Regions from separate parts of the Neobacillus terrisolis genome, predicted to be linked through region 1. Evidence: predicted binding sites of a transcription regulator. Region 1 holds the regulator's gene; each other region holds the start of a gene.

Region 1 (3,748 bases):
GCACCATCTTTTGCAAGAGAGATGGTAAATTTTTTTTATTTTGGTCCATGCTTTTCTCAACCTTATAAAGTATGCATCTTATTACCGTTTTTATCCATATTGGCAAAAAATTTTTTCTACAAATCTTATTCATTTGTATCTACCCTTGATAATTTGTACAATTGAGCTTAGTTCATTAGTTTTTTTAAGGAGAAGCATAATTTGAAAAAAGAGTATTGGATCGTCATTATTATCTTTTTAACTCTACAATTGTCTAGTCTTGTTGGTTTACCCTTAACCGCCTACATTGGGACTCTATTTGGATATTCAGCGAGCGAAATGAAAATACTGGCCGTTCCGATTTGGCTTGTCACAAGCTTTACTGTATCCCTTATCCTTGTGCTTTGGGTTTTGCGCGGTGAATTTACGACTAGGTTAGAACGGAATCAAGCTAGTATATCCTTGTCGATCTTCTGGGCCATTTCCGGTGTTTTTCTTGCCTTATTTGCTCAACAAGTTGCAGCCAATATTGAAGCGATGCTAGGAATCAAAATAGGCTCGGATAATACCCAACAAATATTAACCGTGATCGAAAGCTTTCCAGTTATTATTTTAATCAGCTCGATCATCGGACCTATTTTAGAGGAAATTGTTTTTCGAAAAATTATTTTTGGAGCTCTTTATCAACGACTGAATTTCTTTTTATCTGCTCTCATAAGCTCCGTTATTTTTTCTTTAGCTCACATGGAACCGGAGCATACTTTGTTATATTCAGCGATGGGCTTTACCTTTGCCTATCTTTATGTAAAAACAAAGCGAATTATCGTACCCATCTTTGCCCATGTTTCAATGAACACGCTCGTTGTGCTGATCCAAACTGTGTATAAAGAGGATATCGATCGGCTCATTGAACAATCAGAAAAAATTCAAAGCTTTATCGGAGGATTTTTATGATACAATCACCTTTGCTTACCGGAAGTATTCATATTGTTTTAGCTTGTTTATTTACCTATTTTGCGATTGATAATGTTAATCAATATGGCTGGGATTTCTTTAGTATCATCCTTGTCCTCCTCGCCACATTTGATTTCGGCTCTGGGCTAAAATTGGTAGCCCTTTACTTTAAATTAAGAAAAATAACCCAAAATAAAAATGAGCCTAGATAACGGGCTCATTTTTTGATTATTCTTCTGTGCTATTTGGATAATGCTTTAAGAAATAGACGAGTGATTGTAATTCTACCGCTAAATCAATATGATGAACTCGAATGCTTGAAGGGACATTTAATCGAGCAGGTGTAAAATTTAGAATCCCTTTAATGTTTACAGATGCGAGCCGATCCGTAGTAGTTTGGGCCACAGGAGCAGGTATCGTTAAAATGGCCACTTGAATATCCTCTTCTTCGATCTTTTGCTCTAAATCATCCATATGGTAAACGGGTACATCTCCAATTTTTGTGCCGACCTTCGCCTCATCTACATCAAATGCGATTTCAATCTTTGTATTATTATTTTTTAAGAAATTGTAATTTAAAAATGCCGTTCCTAGATTCCCGACACCAATTAACGCAACCTTCGTCAGTTCGTCCTGATCCAGCGTTTTTCGAAAAAAGGTTAGCAAATAGTTAACATTGTAGCCATAGCCCTTTTTCCCTAATGCGCCAAAATAAGAAAAATCCCGTCGAATCGTTGCTGAGTCAACTTTAACTGCTTCACTTAGCTCTGCTGATGATACACGCTGTTTACCTGATGAATGTAAATTTTTCAAAAAACGATAATACAGTGGTAATCTCTTTGCAGTGGCTTGTGGAATTTTGGTTGTATTGTCATTCGACATGTCAACACGCCTCTCCCATTTAAGATTATTTCACACGGTTCTCTCTACGAAAGTCCCCATTTTTTCCACCGGTTTTTTCGATCAGATATGTTTTTCCAATTACCATGCCTTTATCTACGGCTTTGCACATATCATAAACCGTTAACGCACAAACCGACGCAGCTGTTAACGCTTCCATTTCGACACCAGTATTTCCTTTTGTTTTCACCTTCGCTGAAATGAGCAATGTATATTCATCATTTTCTTTTTCCCATGAAAAAGAAACATCGACACCATTTAACGGAATAGGATGACACATCGGAATGATCTCCCACGTCTTCTTGCAGGCCATTACTGCTGCTACCTGTGCTACCGCAAGAACATCCCCTTTTTTCATTTCATTATTGGTGATTCTCTCATATATTTCACTGCTTACAGTGATACTTGAATGGGCTTCTGCCGTTCGAACAGTTTCCGGTTTACTGCTTACATCGACCATTTTCGCACGGCCTTCTTCATTAAAATGAGTAAATTCTCCCATGCATACAACACCTCTCTTTATGAATGATACACTATTTTTTCCATGAAGTGTGAATCAAACTTGTATTTTTCTTCACATGTTACGGTTATTGATGATATGCCAGGAATACGTTACACTTACTCTATCGTAGTTGAGGTGAATATCATGATATTATTGCAGGTTAACCAATTAAATAAATTTTATGGCGCAGATCTTATTTTATCGAATATAAAACTTGAAGTACAAACCCGTGACAGAATTGCATTAGTTGGTCGAAACGGGGCAGGAAAATCAACCTTACTTAAAATTATCGCCGGACACATGTCGTATGATTCCGGAGAAATCATGAAGCCAAAGGAAGTAACCATCGGTTATTTAGCGCAAAATACCGGACTTGAATCAACATTGTCGATTTGGGAAGAAATGCTTACCGTATTTGAATCCTTACAAAACCTTGAGCAGAAATTACGACATTTTGAGTTACAAATGTCGGACCCAGCAATCTTTAATAATACCTCCGTATATGAAAGATTATTAAAAGATTACGATCTTCTCCAAACCCAATTTAAAGACTTGGGAGGCTATCAATACGAAGCCGATATCCGTTCTGTATTGCATGGATTAAATTTCCATAGCTTTGATTATACAACAAAGATTTCCAGCCTTAGCGGTGGACAAAAAACACGGCTGGCCCTTGGTAAGCTATTGTTAACAAAACCGGATATTCTTATTTTAGACGAACCTACCAACCATTTAGACATCGATACATTGTCTTGGTTGGAGCAATATTTACAAAATTATGAAGGGGCTATCTTGATCGTTTCCCATGACCGCTACTTTTTGGACAAGGTCGTTAACCAGGTTTACGAAATGTCGCGGCAGCAAATTATGAAATACGTTGGAAACTATAGCTCGTATTTACAACAAAAAGCTGAAAACTATGAACGCGAGTTAAAAATGTTTGAAAAGCAACAAGATGAAATTGCAAAATTACAAGACTTTATTGCTCGCAATCTCGCTCGTGCTTCGACAACGAAACGGGCTCAAAGCCGCCGTAAACAACTCGATCGAATGGATGTCATGAATCGGCCCGCCGGAAACGAAAAATCAGCAACGTTTTCTTTTGATATAGAAAAGCAGAGCGGTAATGAAGTCCTTAATGTCAATGCTGTCGCAGTGGGCTATGATAACGAAAAAGTAGCTGAAAATATTTCCTTCCGAATTACACGAGGGGAAAGCATCGCACTAGTTGGCCCTAACGGGGTCGGAAAGTCTACCCTTTTAAAAACAATCGTCCAAAAGCTGAATCTGCTAGCTGGCGATTTTCGGTACGGCTCCAATATTACGATCGGTTACTACGATCAGGAGCAAGCGGAATTAACATCAAATAAACGAGTCCTCAATGAACTATGGGACGAGTACCCTTTAAAAAGT
Region 2 (3,748 bases), on a different contig from region 1:
ATCATATTTTGAGGTTGACATATAGGAATGACATTTTTCACATTTTTGAAGTTCTTCAGCTTGGATGTCCTTCCCGTGTCCACCGGCTTTAAACTGTTCTGTTTTATGATTATCCGGAACCATCGTTGATTCGTGACAGGCAGTACACTCTAGCGGTGCCTTTTGCAATTCGTGGCATTCCATACATGTGTCCATTTGTGGACTCGTGAATTTCTTGTCACTCATTAACGATGCCCCAAGCTTTTCATTCCATTTGCCATAATCACTTTTATAGGTTACTTTCCGATCAGAAATTTCACCATGAGCTGTACCGCTGTGACACTGAACGCACTCGATTCCCTCTTCTTTATGTTTCGTGTGCGGAATAATTAAATCACCGGATACTGAGAAGTTACGAGTTTTGATATTGTGACACCTTTCACAAGCTTCATCCGGAATCAAGTTAGGCATTTTAATAGGAGCTTGGTATTTGTCTGTTGTTTTCATATATACTTCGACTAGGCCGTTTGCTTTCGCTTTTGCAAAATTCTCTGCGCCTGGCTGAATATGACAGCTGACGCAATCGACTTCACTATGAGTGGAAGCCTTCCAGGTATAGTATTGTGGCTTCATCTCGTGGCACGAGGAGCAGAATTTCGAACTTGAAGTCGATTCTACTCCTACGAATCCGAGACCAAAAAAGACAAGGAGAAATATAAACGTTAAGGTTAGTCCCTTAATGATTTTTAACTTATTACTGGATGGGGGAGGGGTTGGTTGTTCATTATGCTGTTCTTCCATTGTTTACCCTCCTTCTAGACTGTTAATCTTTAAAGCTTTTCACTTTTAAATCCTGTTCTGTGACAGAATTGGCAATACACATCTGTTGGTGCTTTAATATCAGTTGATGCTTCATTTGGCTTTTCTTTATCGTGACATACATAGCAATTAGACTTTGCTTCATTTGTTTGTGCTTGTGAAGCATGTGCAGTTAACCAAGTGTCACTGTCGACGTGTCCAGGAGGACGGTTAGCGTGACATGTGCTACAGAAATGATTTTGACGAGACTCATTTTTTACAACAAGGATATTCTTTGTATATTTCTCTTTGTCTGTGCTACCTTTTAGCAATTGTTGAATATCTTGCTTTGCGAATATTTTAATCCACTTAGAATCTTGGTGACAGTCGATACATTCATCGAGTCTGTCTAATGCGTCACCACCGTGACTTTGATTCCAAGCTACGTTATCGTGGTTCTTCGGTGTATTAATTTCAATGTGACAAGTGAAACATTCCATTGAAAGCTTCACGTCTTGTTTCTGTTTACCAACTGCTTGCAGAATGATATCCTGCGTTTTCTGATGGCTTACTTTTTCAGCTTCTGCAGCACTCACTTCAGTAGCTTCAGCATCATGGTTTTCTTCTTTAGAACTTTCTTTTTCTTCATGCTCTTTACCGTGAGTGCTTTCAGGTAAGCTGTAGGCAATATCTTTCCAAGGTTTTTTGCCTTGGTTCACTTGATCGTGACAGTCAATACAAGTTCCCATGTTAGGGCGCATATATTGTTCACCCATTAATTTTTCAGCATTTTCTGGAGTCCAGTAATCTAAGTTTTCTTGAGTATTTAGACCACGTTCAACCGCTTTAGCGTGAACTACACCACTATGACAAGTGATACATGGAATGCCTTCTTCAATATGGCCCTTATGATTTACTTTCAGGTCCCCAGTTGCTGTTACTAAACGGTTTTGCGAGTGACACTGTACACAGTTAACATCCTCGACTGCATCCGTCTGTGCTATTGGATCAGGCGGACCAACAATGTGGTAGTAAACTTCTTTTAATGCATAAACTTTGTGAACCATGGTATTAACCATACCTGGGTTGACGTGACACTGAACACACGAGATTTCACTGTGAGCACTGGCTTGGAAAGTAACGTGTTCCGGAGCCATCTCATGACAGGTTTTACAGAATGTTGGAGTTGAGGTAGCTGCAACAGCTCCGTACATAACTCCCAATAATGCAATAAATGCAAATAATGATACAAATAGCGCCTTCCAGCGGTTAACAGGATTCTTCCAATCTATACTACGGAACTTCCTCCATAGTCTTCGGACCAGACCGGGTTTCTTTTCCCCTGAATTCTCGTCTTGGGTCTTTTTCTTTCTCCCAAAGGCCACTGATGTTCACCCTTTCTGTTGTAAATAATATCTAGTTATTTTTCTATGTTTTTTACCTCTCTAAAGTTAGTATCTTACTTTGTAAGGGTTTTTTCCAATGGACAATTTGTGAAAAAAGACGCATTACTTTTTATTCAGTTTTTTTACACAATCTAGAAAAAATCGGAAATTAAATATTTAAATAATTAAAATTGAAAACGCTTAAAAAGGCAAGAAAAACAACACAACAACAGTGTTAAATATTCTCCTAAAAAATTATTTCACTAACAAAATCATACTCAAAATTCCCTCACAAAAATCACATAAAAGTGACAGAATGGAAACAATTGTGTCTACTCTATGTGAACAAATAAAGAATTGAAATAGTGGTAAATCAATTTTTACCTATAAATAGAGTAAATACGAAGTATTGCTGAATTTTATGTATAATTATCAGGTTAACTTATTTAGAAATAATAAAAGAGCACGACGAAGGTGAGATTATCACTTCCGTCGTGCTCACTATTAATTTGCACTTATCCTATTCTTCAAATTCCTTTTAATAAATTCGTCAGGAATAAAATAGAATCTAAATACTAGATAGATTTTCACAAACTTCTTGTCAATAAGATAAATTGTGTTTTTTTTATGAAGACACCGTTTCTTTTTAAATAGATTTTGTTTATCTCTTGATTCCTTATTCAATACCTGAAATAGGCTCGTCTTTAAAGCCATTTTGATGACAGAATTGACAGTATACGTCTGAAGGTGCTGTTAGCCCCTTTATTGGATCAGGCTTATAGAAATCATGGCAAGCATAGCATCCTTCACGGGATTCTTTTGAATCTCCACCAAAGCGGTGTGTATCTGTCAGCCAAGTGTATCGGTCTAGGTGATCCTCAGGTCTAGTCACTTGATGACAGGTGAAACAGAAGTTGTTAGTCCGCGATAATTCTTTTACAGTCATTTGTTTTTGGGCGATTAATTCTTTCTCTTTAGTTCCGGAAAGTAAATCTCGTATATCCTGCTTTTCAAACTTTTTCACCCATTTAGAATCCTGGTGGCAATCTAAACATTCTTCCAAATCATCTAAAGCAAAATTCCCATGTTGCTTCCCCCATAATTTTTCATCGTGATTCTTAGGTGTATTAATCTTTTGGTGACAGACAAAGCAATCCATCGAGATCTTCACACCATCCTTTTGGTGACCTAAAGCCTGAAGGATAATCTTTTGTGTGTTTTCGGGAACATCTCGTTCTAAAACCCCCGCTTCCATTTCAGGGGTTGGCTTAAATACGTAAGTACTTTCCTTCTTCTTTTGTTCCTCAGGTTTTTCCGGCAAACTATAAGCTATATCCTTCCAAGGTTTCTTCCCTTGATTGACTTGGTCATGACAATCAATGCATGTTCCCATGTTTGGTCTGACATATTCTTCATCTATTAACTTTTTGGCGTTTGACATCTTCCAGTAATCATATGTGTTGGATCCATTAATACCACGCTCAACGATTTTCGCGTGGGCGACCCCGCTATGGCAGGTAATACAAGGAATGCCCTCCTCGATATGACCCTCGTGATTAACAATTAAATCACCATTAGCGGAAATT
Region 3 (3,748 bases), on a different contig from region 1:
CTTCACAGAAAAGACATATGAATTTGAATAAAAACAGATTGTTTATCAGGTTAACTCGAGAATTGTTGAAGAATAAGTGAATATATTTATATACGGATTAATGTTTTTGTGAGATAATTAACAGTCAAAGAATCGTTTTCACTGTTACAATATTTTTAAGGACTTCTATGTATATGGAGTTGAAAAATATGACCAAAAGACAAGTAAGAGATCAATTAGACAGGCCGCTGCGAGACATTCGAATTTCTGTAATCGATCGCTGTAATTTTCGTTGTCAATATTGTATGCCTGCCGAACTATTCGGTCCGGATTTTGCCTTTTTACCTAGATCAGAGTTATTAACATATGAAGAAATACATCGTCTAGCAACCCTTTTTATTAAACTAGGAGTGGAAAAGATTCGCTTAACTGGAGGAGAACCTCTGTTAAGAAAAGATTTACCAGTTTTAATTAAGATGTTGTCTAATATTGATGGTCTTAGAGATATCGCCTTAACGACGAATGGAGTGTATTTGCCAAAGTATGCCAAAGAGTTAAGGGAAGCAGGCCTTAAAAGGGTGAATATTAGTTTAGATAGTCTAAATGATGAACTATTTGGCACGATAAACGGTAGAAATGTTGGGGTAGGTCCAGTCCTGAAAGGGATTGAAGCTGCCAAAGAGGCGGGATTGGGTATCAAAATTAACATGGTCGTTAAAAAAGGACTAAATGATACAGAAATTATCCCAATGGCTGCCTTTTGTAAAGAGCGAGGCTTGGAGCTCCGTTATATTGAATTCATGGATGTAGGCAGTACGAATGGCTGGAAAATGGATGATGTTGTCACCAAAAAACAAATCTATGAAATGCTTAAGAATGAATTTGAATTAGAAACGGTAGAACCAGCGTATTATGGTGAAGTGGCCAAACGTTATCGATATAAGGACACGAATGTAGATGTTGGGTTTATTACCTCAGTTTCTGAATCCTTCTGCTCTACCTGTACTAGAGCGAGACTATCCGCAAATGGACAAGTCTTCACTTGTTTATTCAATGGAAATGGTCATGATATAAAAGAATTCATGAGAAGCGGAGTAAGTGACGAAGACTTGGAGAACAGAATAAAGGATATCTGGGGTCAACGATCTGATCGCTATTCTGATGAACGAACAGAGGAAACAAGAAAAGCGCGTAAGAAAATCGAAATGTCCTATATCGGCGGTTAACGGCAATTAAATTTTATATCAGGAAAAAAGAAAAGGCTGCGGGGTTCGCAGCCTTTTTTCTCGTTTTTTATAGATATCTTGGGAACAGAATATTGTTCTCAAGGTGGACGTGCATGAAGGTTTCTCCTTCGAGCATCTCGAGACGTTTGTAGACGAGGCGGTAGGTTCCGCATGCGTCAATTGGAGGTACAAAGTCTGATGTGATGTCTCGTAATTCTTTTAAAATGGCCCCTGCATGGTCATGTTCTTTCTCTAATTCCTGAATTTCTTTCATCATTTCTTCTCGCTCTGCACCCTCTGCTTCAGCAAGCTTCAATAGCATTGGGAAAACCGTTGCTTCTTCTTTTGCTGTATGCTCTAATAGCTCCTTCTTTAGTTCATAAAAGAGGTCATGCATTCTAATTAATTCTGGATGAGAATCACCATGTACTCTTGCGACCTTTGTTACATACGGACTTAGCATTGAAAGCTCTTCTTCAAGGGGACGGTGGTATTTATCAATAACATGATTGATTAATGTTTGTGAATCAGTATTTGTCCATACCTCAAGGTCGATTGGTTCATTTACGCTGTTTTTGTAAACTTCAGCTAGTTCAGCCATTAATGTTTCCATATTTACATTTCTTTCAGCAGCAGCTTCGGCTACTGGGCGATTTCCGCCACAGCAAAAATCAATACGATAGCTTTTGAAAAGATCACTTGATTTTGGTAGTTCATTGACAATATCTCTAACTAATGAAGTTTCTGTAAATGGCATAGTATTCATGAAAGTTCCTCCTTATTACCCTTTGTGTTATTTTCCCCTTTAGCATAACGAAAATGCAGGTTATGGTTGGTGACATAAATCACACAAGATGAATGTTTTTATTAACATGTAAAAATTACAGGAATATGGGTCTTTAGTGAGAAAATATCTCAATTTGTGATGTTTTTCATGTTGACGAACAACTTGATAGGCTTATAATGATATGGCAGATGGTGAAAACTAGAGATATTTCAATACATAAGCAAGCTTGTTTAAACATAGGAGTTGAAAAGAATGTTGGATCGTAGAATACCCATTCCAATTGCTGATGCTGTTGGTCAAGTGATGAAGTATAAAAGAAATGGATTAACGGAATATGTGTCAATTTTTGAAAGTCACAATCGATTTTTATCGGAGGATTTAATCGCAACAAGCGATGTACCACATTTTGATCGAGCCCCTTATGATGGTTTTGCGATTCGCTCGATTGATTCTCAAGCAGCTTCCCTTGATCATCCTGTAGAATTTGAAGTAATTGATCATATTGGAGCTGGAGCAGTATCTGCCAAGATATTAGGCCCGTATCAAGCAGTAAGAATTATGACGGGTGCCCAAATGCCTGATGGAAGTGACGCAGTTGTCATGCTTGAACTTGCAAAAGAATTTGTGCAAGATGGGAAGAATTTCATTTCCATCAAGCGCTCTTATAAGCCGGGGGACAATGTCTCGTTTACTGGGGAGGATGCCAATAAAGGTGAAGTCCTTGTAAAAAAAGGAACATTGATTAATCCTGGTATTCAAGCGATGCTCGCGACCTTTGGTTATGCGCAGGTTCCCGTTTCGAAAAAACCAATCGTCGGCCTGTTTGCAACTGGTACGGAACTACTAGAGGTAGATGAACCACTTGAGCCTGGGAAAATTCGAAACAGTAATTCCTATATGATTTCTGCACAAATCGATCGGGCAGGAGCAGAGGTTTCTTATTTCGGAAAACTTCCAGATGATTTTGATACATGCTATGAGGCGGTAACATCAGCGTTAAGTAAGGTGGATTTACTCTTAACGACCGGTGGTGTTTCAGTCGGTGATTTTGACTTTATGCCAGCAATATACGAGAAAATGGGGGCAGAAGTCCTGTTTAATAAGGTGGCGATGAGACCGGGCAGCGTTACGACCGTAGCTCAATTTAACGGTAAACTGTTATTTGGCCTCTCAGGAAATCCATCTGCATGTTATGTTGGTTTCGAATTATTTGCCCGTCCAATAATTAGGACGTTCCTGTTTTCAGAAAAGCCGCACCTCCGAAAAGAAAAAGCCATCTTAGAGGTGGATTTTCCAAAGGCTAATCCATTTACTCGATTTGTAAGAAGTTCGGTAACGGTGAAAGATGGCCGCCTTGTTGCAGCACCGAGCGGATTAGATAAATCCAATATCGTGATGAGTTTGGCTGGAGCCAATTCGTTAATGATTTTGCCAGGTGGAACAAGAGGGTACGAGGCCGGAACAGAAGTGGAGGTTTTGTTGCTTGAGGACACGACCGGAAGTGAGTGGCCATGGTGATCCAATCATCTTTCAAATCTCAGGCTATTCCAATAGTGGGAAAACAACGTTTATAACGAAGTTGGTACGCCAACTGAGTAAGGAACAATTCAAGGTTGTAACCTTGAAGCATCACGGTCATGGCGGACGTCCAGATCTTTTAAATGAAAAAGATTCTAGTGAGCATATTTACGCTGGGGCATTAGCCTCTGTTGTTGAAGGAGAGGGACGAATTCTCCTCCAAGCCGAACAAGCCGTT
Region 4 (3,748 bases), on a different contig from region 1:
AAGCCGCGACGCATTCTCCCTCGCAACCTCCAAAGACGCCAACGCTAAATCACTCGCCACAACCTGCAACGCCGGATTCTCCAGCTTCAACGTCACCGCAATCGCGCCGCTGCCAGTCCCAATATCGACAACGTCCACGGCTTTATTTTTACCAAAAACAGCCCCAACGCGCTCCAGCATCCCATACACAAGCTCTTCCGTCTCCGGACGCGGAATCAGCACCTCTTCATTCACCAAAAAGCGCCGTCCATAAAACTCCTCATACCCAATAATATACTGAACCGGCCGCCCCGCTGCATGCGTCTCGACTGCAGCCCGAAAGCGCGCCTCCACATCAGCGGAAAGCTCATCATGAAAACTCGCAAACAACTCCGAGCGCGACTTCCCCGTCACAAACCGCAACAACAGCTCCCCGGCATTCTCATCCCGAGCCTTCTCCTTTAAAAAAGAAGAAGCCCAGTGCAGGGCTTCATAAATCTTACTCATCTGAACCAGACTCCAACTTGCTAGACTGGTCTTCTAAAATCAACGCATCGATAATCTCATCGAGTCGGCCTTCAATAATTTGATCTAACTTCTGCAACGTCAAACCAATACGGTGATCGGTTACACGGTTTTGCGGATAGTTATACGTACGAATCCGCTCCGAACGGTCACCCGTTCCAACCGCGCTCTTACGCACCTCATCATATTCCGCCTGCGCCTCTTGCATGAACTTATCATACACACGGGCACGCAATACCTTCATCGCCTTGTCCTTATTCTTATGCTGCGACTTCTCATCCTGACACGTTACCACAATCCCAGTTGGAATGTGCGTAACACGGATCGCTGACGCAGTCGTGTTAACCGATTGTCCGCCGGCGCCGCTTGAACAGTACGTATCGACGCGGACATCTTTATCATGAATCTCCACTTCCACATCTTCCGCTTCCGGCAAACAAGCAACCGTCGCCGTTGACGTATGAATCCGGCCGCCAGATTCCGTTTCCGGAACACGCTGCACGCGGTGGGCCCCATTTTCAAACTTCAATTTCGAATAAGCACCTTTACCGGTAATCATGAAGATAATCTCTTTAAAACCGCCAAGACCAGTTGGATTCGCATCGATTACTTCCGTTTTCCAGCCCTGCGTTTCCGCATAACGGCTGTACATCCGGTAAAGAGTATTCGCAAACAATGCAGCCTCCTCACCACCGGCAGCACCACGAATTTCAAAGATAACGTTCTTATCATCATTCGGGTCCTTCGGAATCAAGAGAATCCGCATTCTCTCCTGTAACTCAACCTTCTGCGCCTCCAGGTCACTTAACTCTTCCTTCACCATCTCGCGCATTTCCGCATCCAGCTTCTCATCGAGCATTGCCTTCGCATCAGCAATCTGCTCCCTAACATCCTTATACTCACGGTATGCTTGCACCGTTTCCTGTATATCAGCTTGCTCCTTCGAATAATCGCGAAGCTTCTTCGGGTCATTCACAATATCCGGATCACTCAAAAGCTCATTCAGCTTCTCATAACGATCTTCAACCGCTTGAAGACGATCAAACATGATTCTTCACCTCTAAATTTTTTCTTTTTTATAAAAATAAACCAGTCTTATACACTGCGTTAATATCTTCAAAATCCATTCAAAAAGCACGTTCATAACGATTCCCGTGCGCCGCTTAAGCCCCTTCAGAAAGAACCCATAACATTCTAATTATAGTACAGCCACTCCCCCCAGTCAATCAAGGGGACGGTTCTCCCGCTCCTTTTTGAATCATGGGGACGGTTCTCCTGCTCCTTTTTGATGCAGGAGAACCGTCCCCTTGCATCAATATATTAAAAAAATATTAATTTTATAAAATCGTCCATATTTTGTCTACACATTTTGAATAATATGTGAAGAATTCCCACGCTTAATTTCTATATATATGGAATGCTGTAAAATCAAGATGATAGATAAATCTTCATTATATTGATATACCGAAATGAATGATGTGAGTAATTTCACTTCCCTATTTTTTTATATGGGAGAACTATGGCTATAAATATTGTGAAATTATTCACAAATACAAATTTCTGCAGGGAGTGGACTTATGCAAACAATCGATGCTGCCCCACTGTTGGATTACTTCAAGGTTAGACAAAATTTTTACCAGTTTTTACAATTGTTATTTTTCAAACCTCTTTCCGCAACAACGATTTCCGAGCTCAAAGATCAAGGCAGCTTTCAAGGGTTACAAGAACTTAATCAAGGTGGCGAATATCTCTATCAATTTTTTAATAGAGTAACAGAATCCGAGCTTCAGGAAGCAGAGGCAGAGTTTAACCGCCTATTCTTAGGGCCGGGTATGATCGTGGCTCCTCCTTGGGAATCTGTCTATCGGAGCAAAGAACAACTCCTTTTTGATGAATCCACTTACCAGGTTCGCCGTTGTTATCACGAGTTTGGACTAGAGTTTGTCCGTGAAAACAATGAACCGGATGACCACATTACGATTGAATTAGAGTTTTTAATGCATGTAAATAACTTATGTTTGCAGGAAGCGGATTTTGCCAAGCTTGATGCTCTGTTAGACCATCAAATTGACTTTCTTGACCAGCACATACGTCAATGGATCCCGGCTTTTTGCGCGAAAATTACTAAGAATACTGACAGTCTTTTATTTAAAGGAGCAGCCATGCTGCTTGAGGATTTTATCGAATCTGATTATGAATCATTGATAGAGATAAAGGAGGCATTAGCAAATGTCAGATAAAAAGCCGTTAATTTCAACGAATATGAAGCGCCGAACCTTCTTAAAATGGACTGGTGCAGCAGCCGTTCCGGTTATTGCCGGGGGAATCGGCACGAAGCTTTTAATAGATAAGAAGGAAGTAAAAAGTCCGGAGATTAAGGAGGTTACTGAAACCGTCGTTTCTACTTGTAGTGTAAACAACTGCGGTGGAAAATGTGTCATTAAAGCACATGTGCGAGATGGCGTTGTCGTTCGGATTAGTACGGACACCAACAAAGGTGACGATCTGTCCACTCCTGCATTAAGAGCTTGTGTCAGAGGAAGAAGCTATCGCTCGATGCTGTATCATCCCGACCGCCTGAAATACCCAATGAAGCGGGTTGGCAAGCGTGGCGAAGGAAAATTCGAACGAATCAGCTGGGAAGAAGCCGTTGACACGATTGCCTCTGAAATGAAGAGGATCGGCGATAAATATGGCCCAGATTCAAGATATGCCAATTATGCATCCGGTAACCAAGGGCTTTATGCCGGACGGACTTGTGCAAGAAGATTAATGGCCTTAACCGGCGGTTTCCTTCATTATCGGAATGATTATAGCTCCGGAGCAAGTAACGTTGCTACCCCGTATACTTACGGATCAAATAATTCAGGAAACAGCTATGACAGCTTGCTTCACTCAAAATATATCATCCTTTGGGGGCAAAATCCTGCCGAGATTATTTTCTCAACTCCATACCGTGATTTCCTGTTAGCGGCGAAGAAAAACGGCACGAAAATCGTCGTAATTGACCCGCGTTACACAGATACGGTTGTTGCATTTGCCGACGAATGGATTCCGATTTTACCAACCACTGACAATGCAATGATGGACGCGATGGGCTATGTGATCATTACTGAAAACTTACATGATCAAGCCTTCCTGGATCAATTCTGCGTCGGCTTTGATAGCGATCACATGCCTGACGGCGTTGATAAAAAAGAATCATTGAAAAGCTATCTGCTTGGCGAAAAAGACGGTATCGCAA

What was found. The regulator Rex, encoded in region 1, represses fermentation and respiration genes when NADH is low (regulators of the CRP and FNR family bind a similar motif). The targets are predictions, from matches to a motif close to TTGTGAAATATTTCACAA.
Region 2: ACI48O_RS07035 (cytochrome c3 family protein) is a predicted target of Rex. The motif match lies at 2,269-2,286, and genes of this name have one in related genera.
Region 3: ric (iron-sulfur cluster repair di-iron protein) is a predicted target of Rex. The motif match lies at 2,126-2,143, and genes of this name have one in related genera.
Region 4: ACI48O_RS09245 (TorD/DmsD family molecular chaperone) is a predicted target of Rex. The motif match lies at 2,037-2,054, and genes of this name have one in related genera.

The regions. Positions count from the first base shown of each region.
Region 1 covers NZ_JBKFGH010000047.1:4,153-7,900, reverse strand. Annotated here, with positions in the region: gene ACI48O_RS22040 (CPBP family intramembrane glutamic endopeptidase) at 202-933, shown strand; gene ACI48O_RS22035 (YdiK family protein) at 930-1,145, shown strand; gene ACI48O_RS22030 (redox-sensing transcriptional repressor Rex) at 1,162-1,815, opposite strand; gene moaC (cyclic pyranopterin monophosphate synthase MoaC) at 1,841-2,335, opposite strand; gene ACI48O_RS22020 (ABC-F family ATP-binding cassette domain-containing protein) at 2,480-3,748, shown strand, end outside.
Region 2 covers NZ_JBKFGH010000008.1:287,670-291,417, forward strand. Annotated here, with positions in the region: gene ACI48O_RS07030 (cytochrome c3 family protein) at 1-780, opposite strand, end outside; gene ACI48O_RS07035 (cytochrome c3 family protein) at 810-2,162, opposite strand; gene ACI48O_RS07040 (cytochrome c3 family protein) at 2,839-3,748, opposite strand, start outside.
Region 3 covers NZ_JBKFGH010000004.1:243,340-247,087, forward strand. Annotated here, with positions in the region: gene moaA (GTP 3',8-cyclase MoaA) at 189-1,205, shown strand; gene ric (iron-sulfur cluster repair di-iron protein) at 1,273-1,971, opposite strand; gene ACI48O_RS03280 (molybdopterin molybdotransferase MoeA) at 2,245-3,510, shown strand; gene mobB (molybdopterin-guanine dinucleotide biosynthesis protein B) at 3,476-3,748, shown strand, end outside.
Region 4 covers NZ_JBKFGH010000013.1:138,999-142,746, reverse strand. Annotated here, with positions in the region: gene prmC (peptide chain release factor N(5)-glutamine methyltransferase) at 1-486, opposite strand, end outside; gene prfA (peptide chain release factor 1) at 479-1,552, opposite strand; gene ACI48O_RS09245 (TorD/DmsD family molecular chaperone) at 2,082-2,744, shown strand; gene ACI48O_RS09240 (DMSO/selenate family reductase complex A subunit) at 2,734-3,748, shown strand, end outside.